DNA from 3 places in the Cedecea sp. NFIX57 genome. Region 3 is predicted to be linked to each of the others. Evidence: riboswitches for the same ligand, from Rfam matches in the RefSeq annotation. Region 3 holds a riboswitch; each other region holds the start of a gene.
What was found. Region 3 has a riboswitch for thiamine pyrophosphate ahead of B9Y90_RS05415 (TenA family protein). Riboswitches for the same ligand answer to the same signal wherever they lie in the genome.
Positions count from the first base shown of each region.

Region 1: it holds a riboswitch for thiamine pyrophosphate, as region 3 does, so the genes downstream of both, thiM (hydroxyethylthiazole kinase) here and B9Y90_RS05415 (TenA family protein) in region 3, are expected to answer to the same signal.
Region 2: it holds a riboswitch for thiamine pyrophosphate, as region 3 does, so the genes downstream of both, thiC (phosphomethylpyrimidine synthase ThiC) here and B9Y90_RS05415 (TenA family protein) in region 3, are expected to answer to the same signal.

Region 1 is NZ_FXAS01000005.1:208,394-215,998, reverse strand. It holds gene B9Y90_RS06080 (FMN-dependent NADH-azoreductase) at 1-449, shown strand, start outside; gene lpxO (lipid A hydroxylase LpxO) at 510-1,412, opposite strand; gene B9Y90_RS06070 (YadA C-terminal domain-containing protein) at 1,550-2,485, opposite strand; TPP riboswitch at 2,926-3,022, shown strand; gene thiM (hydroxyethylthiazole kinase) at 3,061-3,849, shown strand; gene thiD (bifunctional hydroxymethylpyrimidine kinase/phosphomethylpyrimidine kinase) at 3,846-4,646, shown strand; gene B9Y90_RS06055 (GntR family transcriptional regulator) at 4,733-5,479, shown strand; gene B9Y90_RS06050 (PfkB family carbohydrate kinase) at 5,453-6,433, opposite strand; gene B9Y90_RS06045 (ADP-ribosylglycohydrolase family protein) at 6,420-7,436, opposite strand; gene B9Y90_RS06040 (nucleoside permease) at 7,436-7,605, opposite strand, start outside.
Region 2 is NZ_FXAS01000041.1:18,384-25,988, forward strand. It holds gene B9Y90_RS22860 (HesA/MoeB/ThiF family protein) at 1-217, opposite strand, end outside; gene thiE (thiamine phosphate synthase) at 210-845, opposite strand; gene thiC (phosphomethylpyrimidine synthase ThiC) at 845-2,746, opposite strand; TPP riboswitch at 2,836-2,946, opposite strand; gene B9Y90_RS22875 (Rsd/AlgQ family anti-sigma factor) at 2,997-3,500, opposite strand; gene nudC (NAD(+) diphosphatase) at 3,599-4,372, shown strand; gene hemE (uroporphyrinogen decarboxylase) at 4,408-5,475, shown strand; gene nfi (deoxyribonuclease V) at 5,487-6,158, shown strand; gene B9Y90_RS22895 (YjaG family protein) at 6,202-6,792, shown strand; gene hupA (nucleoid-associated protein HU-alpha) at 6,979-7,251, shown strand; gene B9Y90_RS22905 (DUF1481 domain-containing protein) at 7,266-7,605, shown strand, end outside.
Region 3 is NZ_FXAS01000005.1:68,308-75,912, reverse strand. It holds gene B9Y90_RS05440 (methyl-accepting chemotaxis protein) at 1-370, shown strand, start outside; gene zigA (zinc metallochaperone GTPase ZigA) at 512-1,732, shown strand; gene B9Y90_RS05430 (ABC transporter substrate-binding protein) at 1,777-2,709, opposite strand; gene B9Y90_RS05425 (ABC transporter permease) at 2,735-3,505, opposite strand; gene B9Y90_RS05420 (ABC transporter ATP-binding protein) at 3,502-4,242, opposite strand; gene B9Y90_RS05415 (TenA family protein) at 4,239-4,919, opposite strand; TPP riboswitch at 4,979-5,080, opposite strand; gene B9Y90_RS05410 (LLM class flavin-dependent oxidoreductase) at 5,244-6,266, shown strand; gene B9Y90_RS05405 (DUF1349 domain-containing protein) at 6,291-6,866, shown strand; gene B9Y90_RS05400 (MerR family transcriptional regulator) at 7,063-7,605, shown strand, end outside.

The DNA of each region.
Region 1 (7,605 bases), 140 kb from region 3:
ACATTGCCGCTTTCCAGGGCGCGGAAGTGACCGACGCTGAGCTGGGCGCAGATCTTGCTGCCGGTGGGGCGTTTATTGACGACCTGTTCGCCGCGGATGTGATTGTCATTGGCGTGCCGATGTACAACTTCTCTATTCCATCCCAGCTTAAGGCGTGGATCGACCGTGTTTGTGTGGCCGGGCGCACCTTCCAGTACGGTGCCAACGGCCCGGAAGGCCTGCTGCCAAAAGGCAAAAAAGTATTTATCGCTTCATCGCGCGGCGGCCAGTACACCGGCGACAGCCCGGCGGCATTCCTCGAGCATCAGGAATCCTATCTGAAAGCGGTGCTGGGCTTTATTGGCCTGACCGACGTGACCATTATCCGCGCAGAAAACCTGGGCCGTGGCGACGAAGCGAAAAGTGCCGCAATCGCCGATGCCAAAAACCAGATCGCGTCGCTGGCCTGATAACGGATAAAGAGCCTTTGCTATTACTGCAAAGGCTCTTCTGTTTCATGAAGGCTGAAACTAAAACGCCCGCCAGATAAGCACGGCAATCCCGCCAAACAGGATCCATTTCACGATGTAATACACCGTTTTATTCCAGCTTTTTAACTTCTTGCCGACGATACGAATCTGATAGATGTAGCGGAAAGCGCGGTTGATCCCGCCGATGCGGTCATTTTCATCGTTGGGTGCCGAGGCGGCGCTCATCAGGTTGCGCCCGAGCCAGTGGTTAACCGCCTGAGCCCAGCGATAACGCATCGGTCTTTCCACGTCACAGAACAGAATCAGGCGATTTTCGCCGCTGGTGTTTTCCGCATAGTGAATATAGGTTTCATCGAACAGGACGCCTTCGCCGTCCCGCCAGCTATAGCGCTGTCCGTCCACTTCAATAAAGCAGCGATCGTCATTCGGGGTCGCAAGTCCAAGATGAAAACGCAGCGAGCCGGCATACGGGTCCCGGTGTCTTGGCAGGCGGCTGCCGTCGGGCAGGGTAGCGAACATCGCAGCTTTGATGGACGGAATGGTGCGCAGCAGTTCGGTGGTTTTCGGGCACAGTAAGCTGGCTGACGGGTGGGCATTTTCATACCATTTCAGGTAAAAGCGCTTCCAGCCTGTTTTAAAGAAGGAGTTGAAACCGGCGTCGTTAAATTTTTCTGCGGCTTTTATCTGCTCCATTTGTTGCAGATGCATACCTTCGTCGCGAATCACTTCCCAGTTTTCCCGCAGCGTTGTTAGCTCGGGAAAGGTTTCTGGCGTTAAATAGGGCGTATTCGGCACCCTGGAGAAAAGATACATAAAACCGTTAAGTGGGGCGGTAAACGTTGAATGGTCCGACAGCTGTCGCCAGAAACGAAAACGAATCTTGCCGCGGTAATGCACATAGACCACTGAAATAATAATGACGATTAAAATAATATATTTCATATTGTTATCTGACCACTGTGTTTTTTGGAACGATCCCTGCCGGGCCAAAGCCCCGACTGCCAAAAATGCGCCTTTGTAAAGGCGCTGAAATAGAGCTTAGCAGTGGTTTTAGCGAAGTAAATGTTGCCAGGAACAACTTACCAGCCTACAGATAACCCCGCACCGTAACCCACATTGTTTTCTGTATCGTCACTGACGGTGGCTTTCACAACAACAGTATTTCCGATACGTGTAGAGGCGCCCACGGCTAAAGCATTTTCGCCTTCATAGCCGCCAATACCTGCCCCTATAGCCACGGTTTGATTATTCATCACCTGCGGTATATTGCTCATTGCCATCGCGCCAGAGATACCCGCGTTGGCCTCTTTTTGATTATTGTTAACCTCATCTTTTAATGCAGAAAATCCATTATTTAATTTGTCTATCGATTGACTATTATCCTGAATCAGGCGGGTATTGTTTTCTGCGCGTTCAGTATTTAAAGAAATATTGTTAGCGTTAGTGGATACGCGTGCCTGCGTTGCCGTATCAAGTTTCGTTTCGGTGGTCGTCAGGCCATTTGTGCCTTTAATACCATTGGTCCCGTTTTTACCATCAACGCCATTTTTTACCTGAGACTGGACATATTCGATCATCGCCTTATCTTTGGCTGCCTGGCGGTCGGCATCTGTTGCCGTGCTGTCCAGGTGTCTACTCTTGTCCACTATGGGCGGCACTACCGGGTCCACAACCGTCGTCTTTGAAGGCGTAAGCGTGCTGGCGACGATAGAATGGGGGGCATCGAGATGGGGAGTTACAGGTTCTGAATGGTCGCCATCCAGATGCGGTGTGGTGGTAATCCCACTCACAAAATCACTCGTAAAGTTTGTATTATGGGCGTGGTCATAATCTCGCACAGCCTGCTGTTGCGTTGCATCCATACTTTCAAAACGGGCATTAGCGTCCTGCCAGGTAATCGTTTTATTCACCATGCTGTTATAGAAATCACTCACCATATCGGCCCGGGCAGCAGCCGAAAGCACGAAAATACTCAATACCACGGCCAGTGATTGACCAACGTTAATGGATTTCATTTTTCTCTCGCCATAAATAATTTTAAAAGTGCCAATGCATTATTTGATGCATTGATAACGGCGATGAACTATCCCGGAATGTGACAATGCGATCCTTGATCTAAATCATAAGAAAATTCTTAGTTGAAAGTGTTTAAAATGGCTAAAACAGGCCGTTCACATTCATCACTTGTGCTGGTGTCCGAACGCTTACATGGCTGTTACAACCGGGGCAGGTGAGCTTACGTTTGAAAGTCCAGTGACGCATAGGGTATGCGATGACAGGACCGTTTAGTGCGGCCAAATTCGCCGGAATGATCTCTTCTCCAAATCGCCCTCCGTCCAGCCAGGCCCGCTACGTAAAACCCGCAAAGCGCCGCTTTTGCCGTTTACAAGACTTCCTGCTGGCATTACCATCCTCCTCACGGATTAATGACCTGCATTAATCACAACATATTGCTGTAAATGACTCGGGGTGCCCTTCTTTGTGAAGGCTGAGAAATACCCGTACCACCTGATCTGGATAATGCCAGCGTAGGGAAGTCAGATGCCTGTCCGGCGTCCCTTCTTTCACGCCGGACAGGAGCCTTACCGTTATGCAACCTGACCTGCTGCCCGGCGCGACCGCCGTCTCTGTTTTACACCATCTCCGCCAGCATTCGCCGCTGGTTCACTGCATGACCAATGACGTAGTGCAAACCTTTACCGCTAACGTGCTGCTGGCGCTTGGGGCTGCCCCGGCGATGGTGATTGAAGCCGAAGAAGCGGCGCAGTTTAGCGGGCTTGCCAGCGCGCTGCTGATCAACATTGGCACGCTGACATCAGAACGTTCGGCTGCGATGTTGGCCGCGATTCACGCCGCCAATAGCGCCGGAACGCCGTGGGCGCTCGACCCGGTCGCCGTGGGCGGTCTGGCTTTCCGCACGCGTTTTGCCCGCGAAATTATTCAACTGAAACCCGCCGCCATTCGCGGTAATGCGTCTGAAATCATGGCGTTAGCGGGCGAGCAGGCCGGAGGCCGTGGCGTAGACAGCACCGATGATGCGCTTTCGGCTATTCCGGCTGCGCAAAAGCTGGCGCGTGAAACCGGCGCGGTGGTTGCCGTAACCGGAGAAACTGATTACGTCACCGACGGCGAGCGAACGCTTGCCGTGACCGGCGGGGGAGAACTAATGACGCGTGTGGTCGGCACCGGATGTGCGCTTTCCGCCGTGGTGGCTGCGTGCTCTGCATTGCCGGGGGACAGGCTGGACAACGTCGCCAGCGCCTGCCGCTTTATGTCGCTTGCTGGCGAGCAGGCCATCGCCGCCAGCCGTGGGCCGGGCAGTTTTACCCCAGCCTTCCTCGACGCCCTTTATCTGCTGAACGCGGAGGTGCTGGTATGAAACGCATCAACGTATTAACCATCGCCGGAACCGATCCAAGCGGCGGGGCGGGTATCCAGGCCGATCTGAAAACTTTCTCGGCGCTCGGCGCTTATGGCACTAGCGTCATCACCGCGCTGGTGGCGCAGAATACCCGTGGCGTGCAGTCCGTTTACCGTATTGAGCCTGAGTTTGTGGCGGCGCAGTTAGATTCTGTCCTGAGCGACGTGCGCATCGACACCACAAAAATCGGCATGCTGGCAGAAACCGATATCGTTGAAGCTGTAGCAGAGCGGCTGGCCTTCTATAAGGCGAAAAACGTGGTGCTGGACACGGTGATGCTGGCGAAGAGCGGCGATCCGTTGCTGGCCCCGTCGGCGGTGGAAAGCTTACGTCGGAAGCTATTGCCGCATGTCGCGCTGATCACGCCCAATCTCCCTGAAGCGGCAGCGCTGCTGGATGCGCCCCATGCACGCAGTGAAAAAGAGATGCGTGAACAAGGAGAAGCGCTGCTGGCAATGGGCTGTGAGGCTGTACTGATTAAAGGCGGGCACCTCGACGATGCAGAAAGCCCGGACTGGCTGTTTACCCGCCACGATGTCCAGCGTTTTACCGCGCCGCGTGTGCAGACGAAAAATACCCACGGCACAGGCTGTACTTTATCCGCCGCGCTGGCGGCGCTGCGCCCCCGTCATGATGACTGGGCGCAAACCGTGGCTGCCGCAAAAATCTGGTTGTCTAAAGCGCTGGCGCAGGCGGATTCGCTGGAAGTCGGGCACGGTATCGGCCCGGTGCATCATTTTCACGAGTGGTGGTAACTGTCGGTTAAGAGAGAAGTTTTTAGCCAGCATAATACCAGTGGTACTATACTGGCTTCATCTTCCTTGCCGGACAATTGCGTACCATGGAACAGGCTCATCACCAGTTAGTTGAACAGCTCAAACAGCGCTTTGCCGCCCCGGATAACGCTCCTCTGTACCTCAAGTTTGTTGAAACGGTAAAAAATGCCGTGCGCGCGGGCCTGTTGCCGCAGGGTAATATCCTGCCGGGGGAGCGGGATCTCAGCCAGCTTACGGGCGTGTCACGCATTACCGTGCGCAAGGCGATGCAGGCGCTGGAAGATGAAGGTGTGGTAACACGTTCGCGCGGCTACGGGACGCAAATTAACGCCACGTTTGAGTATTCACTGAAAGAGGCCAGAGGGTTTTCGCAGCAGGTTGTGCTCCGGGGTAAAAAGCCAAACACGTTGTGGGTGAACAAACGCGTGGTGAAATGCCCGGCAGACGTGGCGGAACAGCTCGCGATCCCGGCGGAAAGCGAGGTCTTTTTGCTAAAGCGTATTCGCTATGTGGATGAAGATGCGGTGTCTATCGAAGAGTCTTACGTGCCGACCGGGCTGATTGCCGACCCGGATGAGATTGGCGTTTCGCTGTACGACTATTTCCGCAGCCAGAACATTATTCCGCAGCGCACCCGCAGCCGGGTGAGCGCCAGAATGCCGGACAGCGAATTCCAGTCACACATCAAACTGGAAACGCCGGTGCCGGTTTTGGTCATCAAACAGGTGGCGTTCGACCCGCATAACCGGCCCATTGAGTACAGCATCAGCCACTGCCGCAGCGACTTATACGTTTTCGTCTGCGAGGAGTAAGGCCTGCTCGAGCTGTGCGAGTTTTGGCGCGCAGTCCCCGCCCCGGTGGCCAACCACGTAGCTGGCTACCGCATTACCGAGACTGACAGCTTCTTCCAGGCTCCAGCCTGCTGCCAGGCCCGCAATTGTGCCACCCGCGTGGCTGTCACCCGCGCCGATGGTATCCACGACGGTGGTCGGGAAGGGCGCAGCGATCCCCATATTATCGCCGTCCGCAAACCACGCGCCGTCCTTATCTAAACGAACGATCAGCGGGCTGGCGTAGCGGGTCTGCCATGCGCGGCAGATCGCTTCGATGTTTTCAGGATCGACTTCAAGCCATTCGGCAACAATCGCCGCTTCCTGACGGTTGAGCGAAACAATCGGTTTGCAGGCCATAATCCGCGCCAGCAGCGGCTGCGGAATATCCGCGATACGCGGGCCAAAGTCGATAAACGGCGTAATTGCCTCCAGCGACTCCAGCCAGCCAACGAGCAGTTCCGCGCACGGCCCGGCAAGCTGGTAGCCAGAGAGCGACAGCAGGCTGCCTGGCGGGATGCTCAGGCCGTCAAGCCAGGCCTGACTCCACTGGTGCTCGACGCCGCGAAACGACATAAAGGTGCGCTCACCGTCGGGTTCGACCAGCGCCAGGCACCAGCCGTTGTCTCCCGCATCGGTGTGGATCTCGCTGCGGATGTGCTGTTTTTCGAGGCTGTTGCGAATAATATCGGCCCAGGTTCCCTGGCCAATCGGCAGCGCGTTCTGCGAGGCGATGCCGAGGCGTGAAAGCGTGATGGCGATGTTCAGCGCGCAGCCACCGATGTTCACGCCTTGCTGATGCAGTTCGATATCGCAGCCGCGCCACGGCAGGGCATAGGCGTCGGCGATGACGTCAATCACCGCCGAACCGAGCACGCAAACCGGGCGCTGAGCCTGGAGCTGGGGCAGTTTGCTCAGCAGTTCATTTGGCTTCATGGCTGGCCTCTCTTTGCTGGCGGTAAGCCATAAAGATGCGGCTGTAGCGCGTGAAGTCGAGCTGGTTCTCTTCATCCAGCTCCTGTTTTAACGCCGGGTCGATGCTTTCCACGCCGTTCAGTGCGCCGCAGATAGCCGTGGCCATCGCACCGATGGTGTCGGTATCTCCCCCGAGGTTGGCACACAGTACTGCGCAGCGGTTAGGGTCGGTTTTCGCCAGTTCGACCATTGCAATCGCCGCCGGTACGGACTCCACGGTGCTGGTGCCTGTGCCGACCAACTGGTAAATCTCTTCCATGGCGGATTCGGTGCCACGCGCTTTTCTTGCCACGCTCAGCGCTAATTCCAGGCGTGCCGCGAGGGAAGCGCTAAATGTCGTGATGCGTTTTTCCTGCGCGTGGCGGGCGATGGACGGCAGCTCATCGCAAATCGTTGCCCAGCTTGCACCGTCGATGGCGCGGGAGATGGCCCAGGCAATAACAACCGCTCCGGCAATCGCTAAATCTGATTTGTGCGTCGGGCTTGACGCTAACGCGACCTCGTCCACAAACTCATCGAGATTGGCCGTCGGCAGCAGGCAGCCAAGCGGGGAGGCACGCATCGCCGCCCCGTTGGTTACGCCGTTGTTTTCCAGCTCGCTCACCGGCGTCCCTTGTTTAATCGCATTCAGGGCTATTTTCGATGTTGGTCCGAGCACGTTTTTATTAAACGCATCGAACCCTTCTGCCCACGCCAGGATATGGCGGCCAATGGCGTCCGGGTTGATAGCCCCGTGGTGTTCGATGATGGCATCTGCCAGCGCCAGCGCCATCGACGTGTCATCAGTAAACTTAGCGCGGGCAAAATAACAGGCGGCATTGTTTTCCGCCGGGCCCGGCAGGAACTTGTCTATCCAGCCGAAGTGGGCCTTTACCCGCGAGCGCGGCCACAGTTCGGACGGCATGCCCATCGCATCACCTAACATCTGGCCGTAAAAGGCTCCCAGAATACGATTTTCCATTATTACGCTTCCTTTAATACTTTTTCAGATTCATCACCGGCAACGGCGATGGCAGCAATCTCTTTGTCCGACTCGCGGAAGAAGACCATGAACAGCACGGCGATGGCGGCAATCATTATCGCGCCAAAGCCCCACATCCCCGTCCAGTTAAAGGTCTGGCCGTTCACCGGCG
Region 2 (7,605 bases), on a different contig from region 3:
GGATCTGGCGCTGGAGATTGCTGATATGCACCTTGTCATCGTCCGCGACGATAAGCTTGCCTACGCCAGCGGCGGCGAGATACAGCGCGGCGGGTGAACCTAAGCCACCCAGACCGACGATCAGCGCCGTGCTGGACAGCAGTTTTTCCTGCCCTTCAATCGCCACGTCTTCCAGCAGCAACTGGCGGCTGTAGCGCATAAAATCCGCATCATTCATCGCCGGTTCCTGCCAGTTCGAGTAGCTTCGCCGTGGCGATACGCCAGTCGGGAGCCTGCGTAATGGCGCTGACGACGGCGACGCTGCCCACGCCGGTGGCTAACACGGCAGGCACACGATCGATGCTTATCCCGCCGATGGCGACGGTGGAATAATCACCCAGCGTCTGGATATGTTCTGCCAGCTTATTCAGCCCCTGCGGGGAGGAGGGCATTTGCTTGGTTTGGGTAGGGAAGACATGGCCCAGCGCAATGTAGGACGGGTTCGCGCTTAAGGCGCGATCCATTTCCATGTTGTCGTGGGTTGAAAGCCCCAGCCGAAGCCCGGCTTCGCTTATTGCCGCCAGGTTGGCGACATCCATATCTTCCTGGCCGAGATGTACGCCATAAGCACCGTGTTTGATGGCCAGTCGCCAGTAGTCGTTGATGAACAGGCGAGCGTTGTAGCGTTCGCCCAGCGCAATGGCGGCGATGACGTCAGCTTCAACGTCTGCATCGCGTTTATCTTTAATGCGGAGCTGGATGGTTTTGACGCCCGCCCCGAGGAGGCGTTCGATCCACTCCACGCTGTCGACGACCGGATAAAGGCCCAGCCTGCGTGACGTGGCTGGGAAAATGAGTCTGGACATTATGCTTCCTCTTGTCTGAGATAAATTTCACCGCCCCGGGCGCGGAAGTGCTGAGACATATCTTCCATGCCAGCATCTCTCGCCTGTTTTGCGGCGTAGTCGCGCACTTCCTGGGTGATCTTCATAGAGCAAAACTTCGGGCCGCACATGGAACAGAAATGCGCGACTTTGCCGGATTCCTGCGGCAGGGTTTCATCGTGGTAAGCGCGGGCGGTGAAGGGGTCGAGCGCCAGGTTGAACTGATCTTCCCAGCGGAATTCAAAGCGTGCTTTGGACATCGCGTTGTCGCGTATTTGCGCGCCCGGATGCCCTTTGGCCAGGTCCGCGGCGTGAGCGGCAATCTTGTAAGTGATCAGCCCCTGCTTAACGTCCTCTTTGTTCGGCAGGCCGAGGTGCTCTTTCGGCGTGACGTAGCAAAGCATCGCACAGCCAAACCAGCCAATCATGGCGGCGCCAATGCCGGAGGTGAAGTGGTCATAGCCCGGCGCGATATCGGTCGTGAGCGGACCAAGGGTGTAGAAAGGTGCTTCGTGACAATGCTCCAGTTCTTCGGTCATGTTGCGGCGAATCATCTGCATCGGCACATGCCCCGGGCCTTCAATCATCACCTGGACATCGTACTCCCAGGCAATTTTGGTCAACTCGCCCAGCGTATGCAGTTCGGCAAACTGAGCTTCGTCGTTGGCATCCTGGATGGAGCCCGGACGTAAGCCATCGCCCAGAGAAAGGGAAACGTCATAGGCGGCGCAGATTTCGCAGATTTCACGGAAGTGCTGATACAGGAAGTTTTCCTGATGGTGGGACAGGCACCACTTCGCCATAATTGATCCACCGCGCGACACAATTCCTGTCAGGCGCTTCGCGGTCATCGGGACATAGCGAAGCAGCACGCCCGCATGAATGGTGAAGTAATCCACGCCTTGCTCTGCCTGCTCCAGCAGCGTGTCGCGGAACATCTCCCAGCTCAGGTCTTCAGCGATACCGTTCGCCTTCTCCAGTGCCTGGTAGATGGGCACCGTGCCGATGGGCACCGGGCTGTTACGCAGGATCCATTCCCGTGTTTCGTGAATATAGCGGCCGGTGGAGAGGTCCATCACCGTGTCTGCCCCCCAGCGAGTGGCCCACACCAGCTTCTCCACCTCTTCTTCAATGGAGGAGGTCACCGCCGAGTTGCCGATATTGGCATTGACCTTCACCAGGAAATTGCGGCCGATAATCATCGGCTCTGATTCCGGGTGGTTGATATTGGCGGGAATAATTGCTCGCCCGGCGGCGACTTCATCGCGGACAAACTCCGGCGTGATGTTTTCCGGCAGGCGGGCCCCAAACCCTTCGCCGGGATGCTGGTGGCGCAGGACGGCATCACGAATACGCTCGCGCCCCATATTTTCGCGAATGGCGATGAATTCCATCTCCGGGGTGACAAGCCCTTTGCGGGCGTAATGCAACTGGGTGACGCATTGTCCGGCTATTGCCCGGCGAGGTTTGGACTGAGTTTCAAAGCGCAATTCGTCCAGGCCGTCGTCGGCAAGACGCGCTTTTGTGTAAGCGGAGCTGCGTTCATCCAGTGCTTCGCTGTCACGCCGGTCGGCAATCCAGGCGCTGCGTAGGGGAGATAGCCCGTGTAACACGTTTATTGAGATGTCGGGATCGCCATAAGGACCGGAGGTATCGTAGACGGGCACCGCGTCGTTCGGCTGATATTGCGGGGCATCTTTGCTCCCACCGGTGAGCGTTGGGCTGAGCTGGATTTCGCGCATCGGGATGCGGATATCTTCGCGTGACCCGGTCAGATAGATGCGTCTGGAGTTAGGGAAGGCGGTACCTTCAAGCGTGTTGATAAAGTGTTGGGCGGCGGCGCGTTGTTCACGACGGCCAGGTTTGTTTTCAGATGCAGACATAGCTCATTCCAGGTTTAGTCAGGATATGGCTTGTCAGGACAACGGAAGGAGTAATGGATATGGATCGCCCGAAAACGGGTGTACCCAAAGACAGAATTACTCTTGTTCCCTTCGCAGGTTCTAACCTGATCAGGTTCCGCGGATCCCGAATTAACGGTCTCAGCCGGTGCTTAACGCACTCGGCACTCCGACAAGAATGATCCCACCTTGCGGTGGGAAAGTTGTAAATTACTCGTTAATAGCTAACAACTCAAGCCGGACTTGCCAGCCCGGCAGGATCGCTGGCGCTGCCGTCGAGGTTGTTATCAATAGCCAGGAGGACTAGTTTATCTTCAAGGGTGAAGCGGGACTCCAGGCACTCGCCAATCTCCGACAGCGCCTGCTGAAACTCGACCCAACTGTCGCGGTCGATGGCGTTTTCCAGGTGGGAGTCGTAGAGGTCCATGATTTGCTGGGTGTTGGCTTCCAGTTGAGGGTAGAGCTGAGCTGCGCTTAGCAGCGGGCTACTGCCTTCCAGGTTGCTGATGATTCGCTCGTAGATACTGAAATGACCGGAAGAGAGGTAATCCACCAGGCCGTGGCAAAAATTGTCTAACGCTTTTTCGTCGAGCGCGGTGTGCGATTCCTTGTTAGGCTTGATCCCGACCATGTTGTAATAGGCGACCAACAGGTGCTTACGGGCCTGCAGCCAATGGTCAACTAACTCATTACTACCACCAACGCGCTCAGTCAGATTGGCTAACTGGTTCAGCATGATTGAGACTCCGTGAGTTAAAAGATTGAACGCAAACTAACCCAAAAAAGTAAAAACTAATTGTTTATATCAGTGAACACGGGGATGTGCACCAGGTTATGGAACGTGTTATTCAAAACTTAGATCATGGTTGGTGGATAGTCAGCCATGAGCAAAAAATATGGTTGCCACAGGGTGACTTACCTCACGGCAGCGCGGAAGAATTTCAGCTTGTGGGCAGCCGGGCTCTGGATATCGGTGAGTGGGAAGGTGAACCCGTCTGGCTGATTCGTGAAAACCGCCGTTCGGACATGGGCTCGCTGCGCCAGCTCCTTGATCGCGATGTGGGCCTGTTCCAACTGGCCGGGCGAGGCGTTCAACTGGCCGAGTTTTATCGCTCGCATAAGTATTGCGGTTACTGCGGCCATGAAATGCATTTCAGCAAAAGTGAATGGGCGATGCTTTGTGGGCACTGCCGGGAACGGTATTACCCGCAAATTGCCCCCTGCATTATTGTCGCTATCCGTAAGGACGATCATATCCTGCTGGCTCAGCACACGCGGCATCGCAACGGCGTTTACACCGTGCTGGCCGGATTTGTCGAAGTCGGCGAAACGCTGGAGCAGGCGGTAGCGCGCGAAGTCATGGAAGAGAGCAGTATTCAGGTGAAAAACCTGCGCTACGTGACTTCCCAGCCCTGGCCGTTCCCGCAGTCGCTAATGACCGCCTTTATGGCGGATTACCACAGCGGCGAAATCAAAATTGACCCGAAAGAACTGCTGGATGCGGGCTGGTATCGCTATGACCAACTGCCGCTATTACCGCCGCCGGGCACCGTAGCACGCCGCTTAATTGAAGATACCGTCGCCCTGTGTCGCGCGGACTATGAATGATAGACTGCGGCGATACAGCTAAAGGAAAGGTAAAAATGACTGAACTGAAGAACGATCGTTACCTGCGCGCCCTGCAGCGCTTGCCGGTAGATGTCACCCCGGTGTGGATGATGCGCCAGGCAGGGCGTTATTTGCCGGAATATAAGGCGACGCGCGCTCAGGCAGGTGACTTTATGTCGCTGTGCAAAAATGCTGAGCTGGCCTGCGAAGTCACCCTGCAACCGCTGCGCCGTTATGCGCTTGATGCGGCGATCCTCTTCTCGGACATTCTGACCATCCCGGACGCGATGGGGCTTGGGTTGTACTTTGAAGCCGGTGAAGGCCCACGCTTTAGCTCCCCGATTCAAAGCCTGGCCGATGTTCAAAAGCTGCCGATTCCCGATCCGGAAGGCGAGCTGGCATACGTGATGAACGCGGTGCGCACGATTCGTCGTGAACTGAAGGGCGAAGTGCCGCTGATTGGCTTCTCCGGCAGCCCGTGGACGCTGGCCACTTATATGGTGGAAGGCGGTAGCAGCAAAGCCTTCACCGTGATTAAGAAAATGATGTTTGCCGACCCGAAAGCGCTGCACCTGTTGCTGGACAAGCTGGCGCAGAGCGTGACGCTGTACCTGAATGCGCAAATCCGCGCGGGCGCGCAGTCGGTGATGATCTTTGACACCTGGGGCGGCGTGCTGAGCGGACGTGATTACAAAGAATTCTCGCTCTATTACATGCACAAAATCGTCGATGGCCTGCTGCGTGAAAACGATGGCCGCCGTGTGCCGGTGACGTTGTTCACCAAAGGCGGCGGGCAGTGGCTTGAAGCGATGGCGGAAACCGGGTGTGATGCACTGGGCCTCGACTGGACAACGGATATTGCAGATGCACGTCGCCGCGTAGGTCATAAAGTCGCGCTGCAGGGGAATATGGACCCTTCCATGCTCTACGCTCAGCCGGCACGCATCGAAGAAGAAGTTGCCACCATTCTGGCAGGTTTCGGGCAGGGGGAAGGGCACGTCTTTAACCTTGGGCATGGTATTCACCAGGACGTTCCGCCAGAGCATGCAGGCGTCTTTGTGGAAGCCGTGCATCGCCTGTCTACGCAATATCACCGCGCTTAAGGTAGCAAGAGATGGATCTCACCGTACTGCGAGAGCAACAGCTGGATCTGGCCTCAAAAGTGATCCGCGAAGATCGCCTTGAGCAGGATCCACCGCGGTTGATCGCCGGGGCCGATGTGGGGTTTGAACAAGGCGGAGACGTCACCCGCGCGGCCATCGTTTTGTTGAGCTATCCGTCTCTTGAGTTGGTTGAATATCAGGTGGCAAGAATTGCCACCACCATGCCTTATATCCCCGGTTTTTTATCCTTCCGCGAATATCCCGCGTTGCTTGAGGCGTGGGGTATGCTTTCACAGAAGCCCGATCTGGTGTTTGTGGACGGACACGGCATCTCGCATCCCCGTCGTTTAGGGGTTGCCAGCCATTTTGGGCTGCTGGTGGATGTGCCGACGATTGGCGTGGCGAAAAAGCGGTTGTGCGGGAAGTTTGAACCGTTGGGGGAAGAACCCGGCGCTCGTGCGCCGTTGATGGACAAAGGCGAGCAACTGGCGTGGGTCTGGCGCAGTAAAAAACGCTGTAATCCTTTGTTTATTTCTACCGGGCACCGCGTAAGCCTCGACGGCGCATTAACATGGGTCGAGCGCTGCATAGCCGGTTACCGTCTGCCGGAGCCAACCCGTTGGGCCGATGCCGTTGCCTCCGGGCGCCCGGCTTTTAAGCGCCTGCAAGCAATCGGCAGGTGATTCAGGTAAACTGCCGCTAATTTTCCGTCTTTGAGACACCGTCATGTTACAGAACCCTATTCATTTACGCCTGGAGAAGCTGGAAAGCTGGCAGCACGTCACTTTTATGGCTTCTTTGTGCGAGCGTATGTACCCGAACTACGCCATGTTTTGCCAGCAAACCGGCTTTGGCGATCCCCAGCTTTATCGCAAGATCCTTGACCTGGTTTGGGAAACCCAAACGGTGAAAGATGCCAAAGTGAACTTTGATAGTCAGTTAGAGAAACTTGAAGAGGCAATTCCTGCGGCTGACGACTATGATATTTACGGTGTCTATCCGGCGATTGACGCGTGCGTGGCGTTGAGTGAGCTTATTCACTCCCGTCTCTCGGGTGAAACGCTGGAGCACGCAATCGAAGTCAGTAAATGTTCAATCACTTCGGTGGCGATGCTGGAAATGACTCAGGCCGGTCGTGAAATGACCGACGAGGAGTTGAGAGCAAACCCGGCGGTAGAAGAAGAATGGGACATTCAGTGGGAGATTTTCCGGCTGCTGGCGGACTGCGAAGAACGCGATATTGAGCTCATTAAAGGGCTTCGTGCTGACCTCCGTGAGGCCGGTATCAGTAATATCGGTATAAATTTGCAGCAGTAAGACAGTAAAACGTGACATACAGTCTGATTTGTCCTCCCTGGAGGCTTCCAATTAACCCCCCGTCTGGTCTACATTTGTGGGGCGAATAAAAGTGGCTATCGGTGCGTGTATGCAGGAGAGTGCTTTTTAGGCATTTCCGTCGCACTCGATGCTTAGCAAGCGATAAACACATTGTAAGGATAACTTATGAACAAGACTCAACTGATTGATGTAATTGCTGACAAGGCTGACCTGTCTAAAGCACAGGCTAAAGCTGCTCTGGAATCCACTCTGGCTGCAATTACTGAGTCTCTGAAAGAAGGTGATGCTGTACAACTGGTTGGTTTCGGTACCTTCAAAGTGAACCACCGTGCTGAGCGCACTGGCCGCAACCCGCAGACCGGTAAAGAAATCAAAATTGCTGCTGCTAACGTGCCGGCATTTGTTTCTGGTAAAGCACTGAAAGACGCGGTTAAGTAAGTTAACGCGTGTCAGTGAACAGTTTTAACAGAGGGGCGTTTACGCCCCTTTTGTCCGTCTGGCGTCCGCTACTGGCGCTGGCGGGTGTACTGGCGCTCACGGCATGCAGCAGTAACAAACTCCCTCCTTTTACCGCTACCGGCTATGTTGCCGACCAGGGCGTGGTGCGCATCTGGCGAAAAGACAACGCCGATGAATCCACCCATATCCTTACCGCGTTTAGCCCGTGGCAGCACGGCGCCACTACCACCGGTGAATACCGCTGGCAGGGTGACAAACTGACCTTTATCGAACTCAATATTCAGGGCAAGCAGCCGGAGCATGTCAAAGTCCGCTTTGACGACCACGGCGACC
Region 3 (7,605 bases):
TGCCGTCGTTGCCGGGGAAGTTCGCCAGCTGGCGCAAAAAAGTGCTTCATCGGCGAGTGAGATCAGAAGCCTGATTGAGAACTCAACCACCCAGACTCGTGAGGGGATGGGACTGGTGGAAAAAGCGAACACGCAGATTGCTGGCATGATCGAAAACGTACAGGAAATGAACACCATCCTCGGGGAGATCAAACAGGCCAGCCAGGAGCAAACCGACGGTATTTCCCAGATTAACAGCGCGATCGGCATGATTGATTCCACCACCCAGCAAAACTCCGCGCTGGTAGAGGAGTCGGTTGCCGCCGCGGCATCGCTTAATGACCAGGCGAAACAGCTACGCGACCTGGTCCGGGTATTCCGCCTGCAGTAATTCAGGTTTCCTTCTCAAAGCCAGCACTAGCTGGCTTTTTTCATTTCTACGCCCGGTTTTTATCTCCGGCATGACAATGCCATTCATTGTTGCTATGTTATAACATATCAATAATAACTGCGCAGTCAGTGAGGAGTTGCAATGTCATCGTTAACACAGGCCAACAATCGGTCAAAGAAACTGCCCGTTACCGTGCTCTCCGGTTTTTTGGGGGCAGGAAAAACCACGTTGTTGAATCACATATTAAATAACCGCGAAGGGCGGCGGGTGGCCGTGATCGTCAACGATATGTCCGAGGTGAATATTGACGCCGCGCTGGTGCGTGAGGGCGGCTCCAGCCTGACGCGCACCGATGAAAAACTGGTGGAAATGAGCAACGGCTGCATTTGCTGCACGCTGCGCGAAGACCTGCTGGTGGAAATCAGCCAGCTTGCCCGGGAAGGGCGTTTTGATAACCTGGTCATCGAATCTACCGGTATTTCCGAACCGCTGCCCGTGGCGGAAACCTTCACCTTCGTGGATGACAAAGGCGAAAGCCTGTCCGATATCGCCCGGCTCGACACCATGGTGACGGTGGTGGACGGCTTTAACTTCCTTCGTGATTATGAATCCTACGACAGCATTCAGTCTCGCGGCGAGTCCATGGGTGAAGAGGACGAACGCACCGTGGTTGACCTGCTGATTGACCAGATAGAATTTTGCGACGTGCTTGTTCTCAACAAAACCGATCTGATTGGCGAGGCAGAGAAACGCCGCCTGATGTCCGTGCTGTATTCCCTTAACCCACGGGCAAAAATCATCACTTCGGCGTTTAGTCAGGTTAGCCTTGATCAGGTTCTGGATACCGGGCTGTTTGACTTCGATGCCGCCGCTCAGGCACCGGGCTGGCTAAAGGAGCTGCGCGGAGAGCATACGCCGGAAACTGAAGAATACGGCATTCGGAATTTTGTTTTTCGCGCCCGGCGCCCCTTCCACCCGGCGCGTTTCCAGATGGTGACCGACAGCGGGCTTAAAGGCGTTATTCGCTCTAAAGGGTTTTTCTGGCTGGCGAGTCGCCCTAATCATGCAGGCTCATGGTCCCACGCCGGTGGCGTGATGCGTCAGGGGCTGGCAGGCATGTGGTGGGCCAGCATTCCCCGCGAACAGTGGCCTCAGGATGCCGAAAGCCTCCGGCACATTTTAAAGCACTGGGAAGAGGGCATCGGCGATGCGCGCCAGGAGATTGTTTTCATCGGCATTGATATGGATGAGGCGGACCTGCGCGAGAAGCTGGAGTATGCCTTACTCACCGATGCCGAAATGGCCGAAGGCCCTAAAGCCTGGGCGCGGTATTACGATCCGATTGAGGCCTGGTTTGACTGACTGAATGCCCGGCGGCCCGTTGGCAGGCAGCCGGGCAATCAGGCTCAGTGCAGCTCTACGGCGTAGTCATCCACCGGGGTGATTTTCTTGATCAGCTTGTTATTAAAAAGGAACTGCTCGTAGGCCTGGTAGCGGGCGCGGTCGAGTTTAGCCGGGTCGGCAGCAAACAGCGGCAGACTGGCCTGCCAGGCCTGCTTATTCAGCTCAGTGTTCAGTTCCGCATGGGCTTTGGCGAAGGCCTGCCAGGTTTCCTGCGGATGCGCCTGCAGGTACTCGTTGCCTTTTTTCAGCGCGGCGAAGAATTTTTTGACCTTCGGTTCATTCGCCGTTTTACGGTTGGCCACAAAAATCAGCTCATCGTAGGCGGGAACGCCGTAATCCTCGACGTTAAACACCACCGGGGGTTTACCCTGAAGCTTCAGCTCGAGCGCTTCGATATTGCGGTAGCCGCCGATCACCGCATCCACCTGGCCGGCCAGCAGGGCGCTGGTGAGCTGGAAGTTGACGTTGATGAGTTTCATCTCTTCCGGTTTGACGTGCTCATGCTCAAGCATGGTCGCAAGCGTTGCCTGTTCGATACCGCTGACGGAGTAGCCGATTTTTTTGCCTTTGAGATCCGCTGGCGATTTGATGTTCTGATCCAGCGTCATCACCGTATTGAGCGGGGTATTAATCAGCGTTCCGACGCGCACCAGCGGCAGACCCTGATCGGCAAAGAAATGCAGCTGGGGCTGGTAGGTAATCGCCAGGTCGGCCTGCCCGGCGGCAACCAGGCGCGGCGGCAGAGCCGGGTCAGACGGGGGAACAATCTTCACATCCAGCCCTTCAGCCTTAAAAGCGCCAATCTGTTCTGCCACCATAATCGGCGCGTGATCGGGGTTAATGTACCAGTCCAGCACCAGGGTCAGCTTTTCGGCGGCGGAGGCCTGAGCGGCAAAGGCGGCGGTGAGCAGCAGGCCACACAGCGTTTTTTTCATCTTCTTAATTCCTTAATTAAGGCGGTTATTCATGATGTTCAGGCGACCAGACAATCAGCCGCCGCAGCAGGGCATCGACCGCCAGCCAGAGCAGAACGGTCATCAGGACTAAAATAAACAGCGCGGCAAAACAGACATCGGTTTGCATCCGGGCGTTGGCGTTCAGCATGACGTACCCCAGCCCCTCCGCAGAGCCCACCCATTCGCCAATAATCGCCCCGATGGGGGCGACGGCGGCGGCCATGCGTAGCCCTGAACCAAAAGCAGGTAGTGCGGCCATCAGTCGGACGTGTCTTAGCTGCGCCCAGCGTGAAGCCCCCATCGTGCGGGCCAAATCCAGATAGTCGTTATTCACCCGCCGCAGCCCGTCAAAGAACGACGACACCACGGGGAAGAAGATAACCAGCACCGCCATCGCCACTTTGGCGCTCATGCCAAAGCCGAACCACAGCACCAGCAGCGGCGCCAGGGCAAAGACCGGAATTGCCTGGCTGGTGAGTACCAGCGGCATCAGCCAGCGCTGCAGGCGGGGGGAAAACATCATGCCCAGCGCCAGACCAGCGCCGAGGAGCACGCCCAGAATTAGCCCGCTGATAATCTCTGAGGCGGTGACCAGCGTGTGCCAGGCGAGATAATCGCGGCCATCCCATAAAGCCAGCGCTACCGAAGCGGGAGAGGGCAAAAGAAAAGCGGGAATATTGCCGAGGGTAAGCAGATACCAAAGCAGCAATAGCCCGGCAAAAACGGTCAGCCCACGGCGCAGGCGGGGAGCATGGGTGTCTGAAGTCGGCTTCATTCGGCCGCCCTCATCAATTGCTGCAGCAGCCCGGCCTGGCTTTGGAGCAGATCCACATCGTCCGGCGCGCGGGGCGGTTGCCCGGCAATGACATGCGTATCGTCAATGCCCGCAGGCCAGCGGGAGAGGACCAGCAGGCGGTGGCTGAGCCGGCAGGCTTCCATCGGATCGTGGGTGATCAGCAGCACGGTATTGTTTGCCAGCAGCCTGGCGGCCAGGTCCTGAATGGCCGTGCGGGTAATAGCATCCAGCGCCGAAAAAGGCTCATCCATCAGCACGATCGGGCGCTTTTCGTAAAGCGTCCTGGCGATGGCGGCACGCTGACGCATACCGCCTGACAGTGAGGCGGGTAAGGCTTTGGCATAGCCGCCGAGCCCGACCTGCTCAATCAAATGCGCGGTCCATTGCTTGTCGACCATTTCACCCCGCAGACGCGAGCCCAGGGCGACGTTCTGCTCAATGGTAAGCCACGGGTAGAGTAAGTCCTTCTGCCCCATCCAGGCGATGCGTCCGGCAACGGGCTGCCCGTCGCTGCAGGTCACGCTTCCGCCACTGGCCTGCGCCAGTCCGGCGATAATTTTAAGCAGACTGGTTTTACCGGCCCCGCTCGCGCCCAATAGCGCCACGAAGCTGCCGCCGGGAATATCAAAATTCAGCCGCTCAAAAATGGTCTGCTGACCAAAACACAGGCTGAGATCGCGAACCTGAATGCCCGGCGAAGTTGCGCTGTCGGTCATGAGACATTCAGCCCCATTTGCCAGAACGCGGATTCAAGCTGCGTCGCGGTGGTAAAAATCTGCGATAGCTCAGGGAAACGGCTTTCCGCGCCACGCTGGTGGCCTACGTTTTCGAGCAACTGCACAGCGGCCCGCACGCCGGTGAGATAGCCTTCATCGCCATAGTTACGGATCCAGTTCGCGTAGGGATTGCCTGCCATCACCGTGTCGGGGCTATGCAGTAGGCCAAGGCCGATTTCTGCATATCCGGCCACGCAGGGCAGCAGCGCAGTCAGCAGATCGAGTGCGTCGCCTGAATGGCCAATATCCAGCACGTAACGGGTGTAATTCATGGTTTCCGGCGCTTCCGCCTCCGCCGCCATTTGCGCCTCGTCCAGCCCCCAGCCTTGACAGTAAGCCACATGGAGCGGCAGCTCGGAGACAATGGCATTCAGCGATGCGGTCGCGGCGCGCATTTCCGGCAGCGTACGGAGCTTGCTCACCAGCAGCGCGTAGGCGCGAGCAAAATGAATCAGAAAAAGATAATCCTGAGTCAGATAGCGCTTAAATGCGGCTTCAGGCAGCGTGCCGACGGCAAGCTGCTGCAGAAAAGGGTGAGCGACGTAATCCTGCCAGTGCTGACCGGCGTGTTGACGTAATCGACCGTAAAGACCGTTTTCGAAAAGTGGGGTGTACATAGGACCTCCTGGGTAAATGGAGATCCGGGCGCGCAGAGGTATGAACAGACAATAACAGAGCTGTGATTGCCGACCGTCCCTTCGCTGGCATGACCCAGATCAGGTTCAAAGGGTTCGGCTTGCGCCATCTCAGCCCATACAGGACACCCCTCGGAGGTGCCTGTTATACGACATTTACTTTTTGATTACAATCGCCGGGCACCGTCGTAGCCCTCACGGAAACCGACGATCCGTTTAGTGCGGTATCGCAATATTTTTCTGGCACTCGGGGCGGGAATTTTGTCACTGTAGGACGGTTACCTCCGAGTCTAAGGATGATATCCGATGAAAAAGATTGGCTTTCTCTCGTTTGGCCACTGGTCGCCTGCCGCCCAGTCAGGCACGCGCTCAGCGGCGGATACGCTGCTGCAGTCCATCGACCTGGCCGTTGCCGCTGAAGAGCTTGGCGCGGACGGCGCTTACTTCCGCGTGCACCATTTTGCTCGCCAGTTAAGCTCGCCTTTCCCGCTGCTGGCGGCCATTGGGGCAAAAACCAAACGCATTGAAATCGGCACCGGCGTGATCGACATGCGCTATGAGAACCCGCTTTACATGGTGGAGGATGCGGGAGCTGCGGATTTGATTGCCGGGGGCCGCCTGCAGCTTGGGATCAGCCGTGGCTCGCCGGAGCAGGTGATCGACGGCTGGCGCTATTTTGGCTATGTGCCGGGCGAAGGAGAGACCGAAGCCGATATGGCGCGCCGTCATACCGAAGTGTTCCTCGAGGCGCTGAAAGGGGAAGGTTTTGCCGAACCGAACCCGCAACCGATGTTTCCTAATCCGCCGGGGTTGCTGCGTCTGGAGCCGTTTTCTGCCGGGCTGCGGGAGCGTATCTGGTGGGGAGCCAGCTCCAACGCGACTTCGGTTTGGGCGGCGCAGCTAGGGATGAACCTGCAAAGCTCCACGTTGAAAACCGATGAAACCGGCGAGCCGTTCCATATCCAGCAGGCGAAGCAAATTCGCGCCTATCGTGCCGCGTGGAAAGACGCGGGTCATCCGCGTGAGCCACGCGTTTCGGTTAGCCGGAGCATCTTCGCGATAATGGACCAGCGCGACCGCAACTACTTTGGCGGCAGCGGCAAAGAAGGCGACCAGGTGGGCTACATCGAGCCACAAACCCGGGCTATTTTCGGCCGCAGCTATGCCGCCGAGCCGGAACTGCTGATTAAGCAACTGGCGCAGGATGAAGCGATTGCCGAAGCCGACACGCTCCTGTTAACCGTGCCAAACCAGCTGGGCGTGGACTACAACGCGCATGTGATCGAATCTATTCTCAAGCACGTTGCGCCGGAACTGGGCTGGCGCTAAATCCAACAGGGAAAGGGTCAGGCTATGCACACGGATTTTTACTGGATCAATGCGCCAAAAGTCTGGCGCGAAGGCGACGGCACGCTTTCTGTGGTGACCGATGAACAAACCGACTTCTGGCGCAAAACATGGTACGGCTTTGAGCGTTTCTCCGGCCATTTTTATGGTTGCAACGTGCGGGGGGATTTTACCTTCCAGGTGAAGGTCAACGCTGAATTTAGCGCACTCTACGACCAGGCCGGCATCATGCTGCTGGGGGATGAATCCCACTGGTTAAAAGCGGGCATCGAGTTTAACGACGGCGTGCCTGCCATTGGCAGCGTGCTGACGCTGGGCCATTCCGACTGGGCAACCGGCGTGTTTCCACGAGATGCGAATCTGTTCTGGATGCGCCTGACCCGTAAAGGTGACAGCCTGCGGTTGCAGTATTCCGTTGACGGCACAACCTGGCCGCTACTGAGGCTGGCGCATTTCCCTGGGTTCGACACATGCAGGGTAGGCGTGATGTGCTGCACCCCGCAGCGTGGCGGTCTGGCGGTGAAATTCGAAGACATTATGCTGAGTGACGCGCTGGATAAAGCGTTGCACGATTTAAGCTAATCATCCCTTTACTCGGTCGACGCCCCGCCAGACTTTTCTCTGGCGGGGTTTTCATCATACGTGGGTATTCAAGCCGGTAACCGGGTGAACGTTTTCGGTTTGTGCATTGAAAAAAGAGGGCAAACCCCTGGGGCTTCATTCAGCCCGGTATAATTCGTAGTATATTGTGAGTATTCATGGTTATCAGGTGCTCCTCATGTCTTACTCCATCGGCGAATTTGCCCGGCTGTGCGGGATAAACGCCACCACGCTCCGTGCCTGGCAGCGACGTTACGGTCTGCTCAAGCCAATGCGAACCGATGGCGGCCACCGGCAGTACAGCGATGAAGATATCCAGCAGGCGCTTAACATCCTCGACTGGGTGAAAAAAGGGGTGCCGGTCAGTCAGGTGAAACCGCTGCTGGCCCGGCCTGAAACTCGCCGGGCGAACAACTGGCTTGGTCTGCAGGAGAGTATGCTGCAGCGGCTGAATGAGGGAAAAATTGAATCCCTTCGCCAGCTTCTCTACGATGCAGGTCGGGAATATCCGCGCGCGGAACTGGTGACGGAGGTTCTACGCCCCCTGCGCAGTAAAGTCTCGGCTAACGTGCCGGCCATCATGACCCTGCGCGAGATCCTCGACGGCATCATTATCGCCTACACCTCGTTTTGCCTCGAAGGGGATAAAAGAGCGCCCGGTGACAACTGCCTGATTACCGGCTGGCATCTGAGTGACCCTTGCGAAATCTGGCTGGAAGCG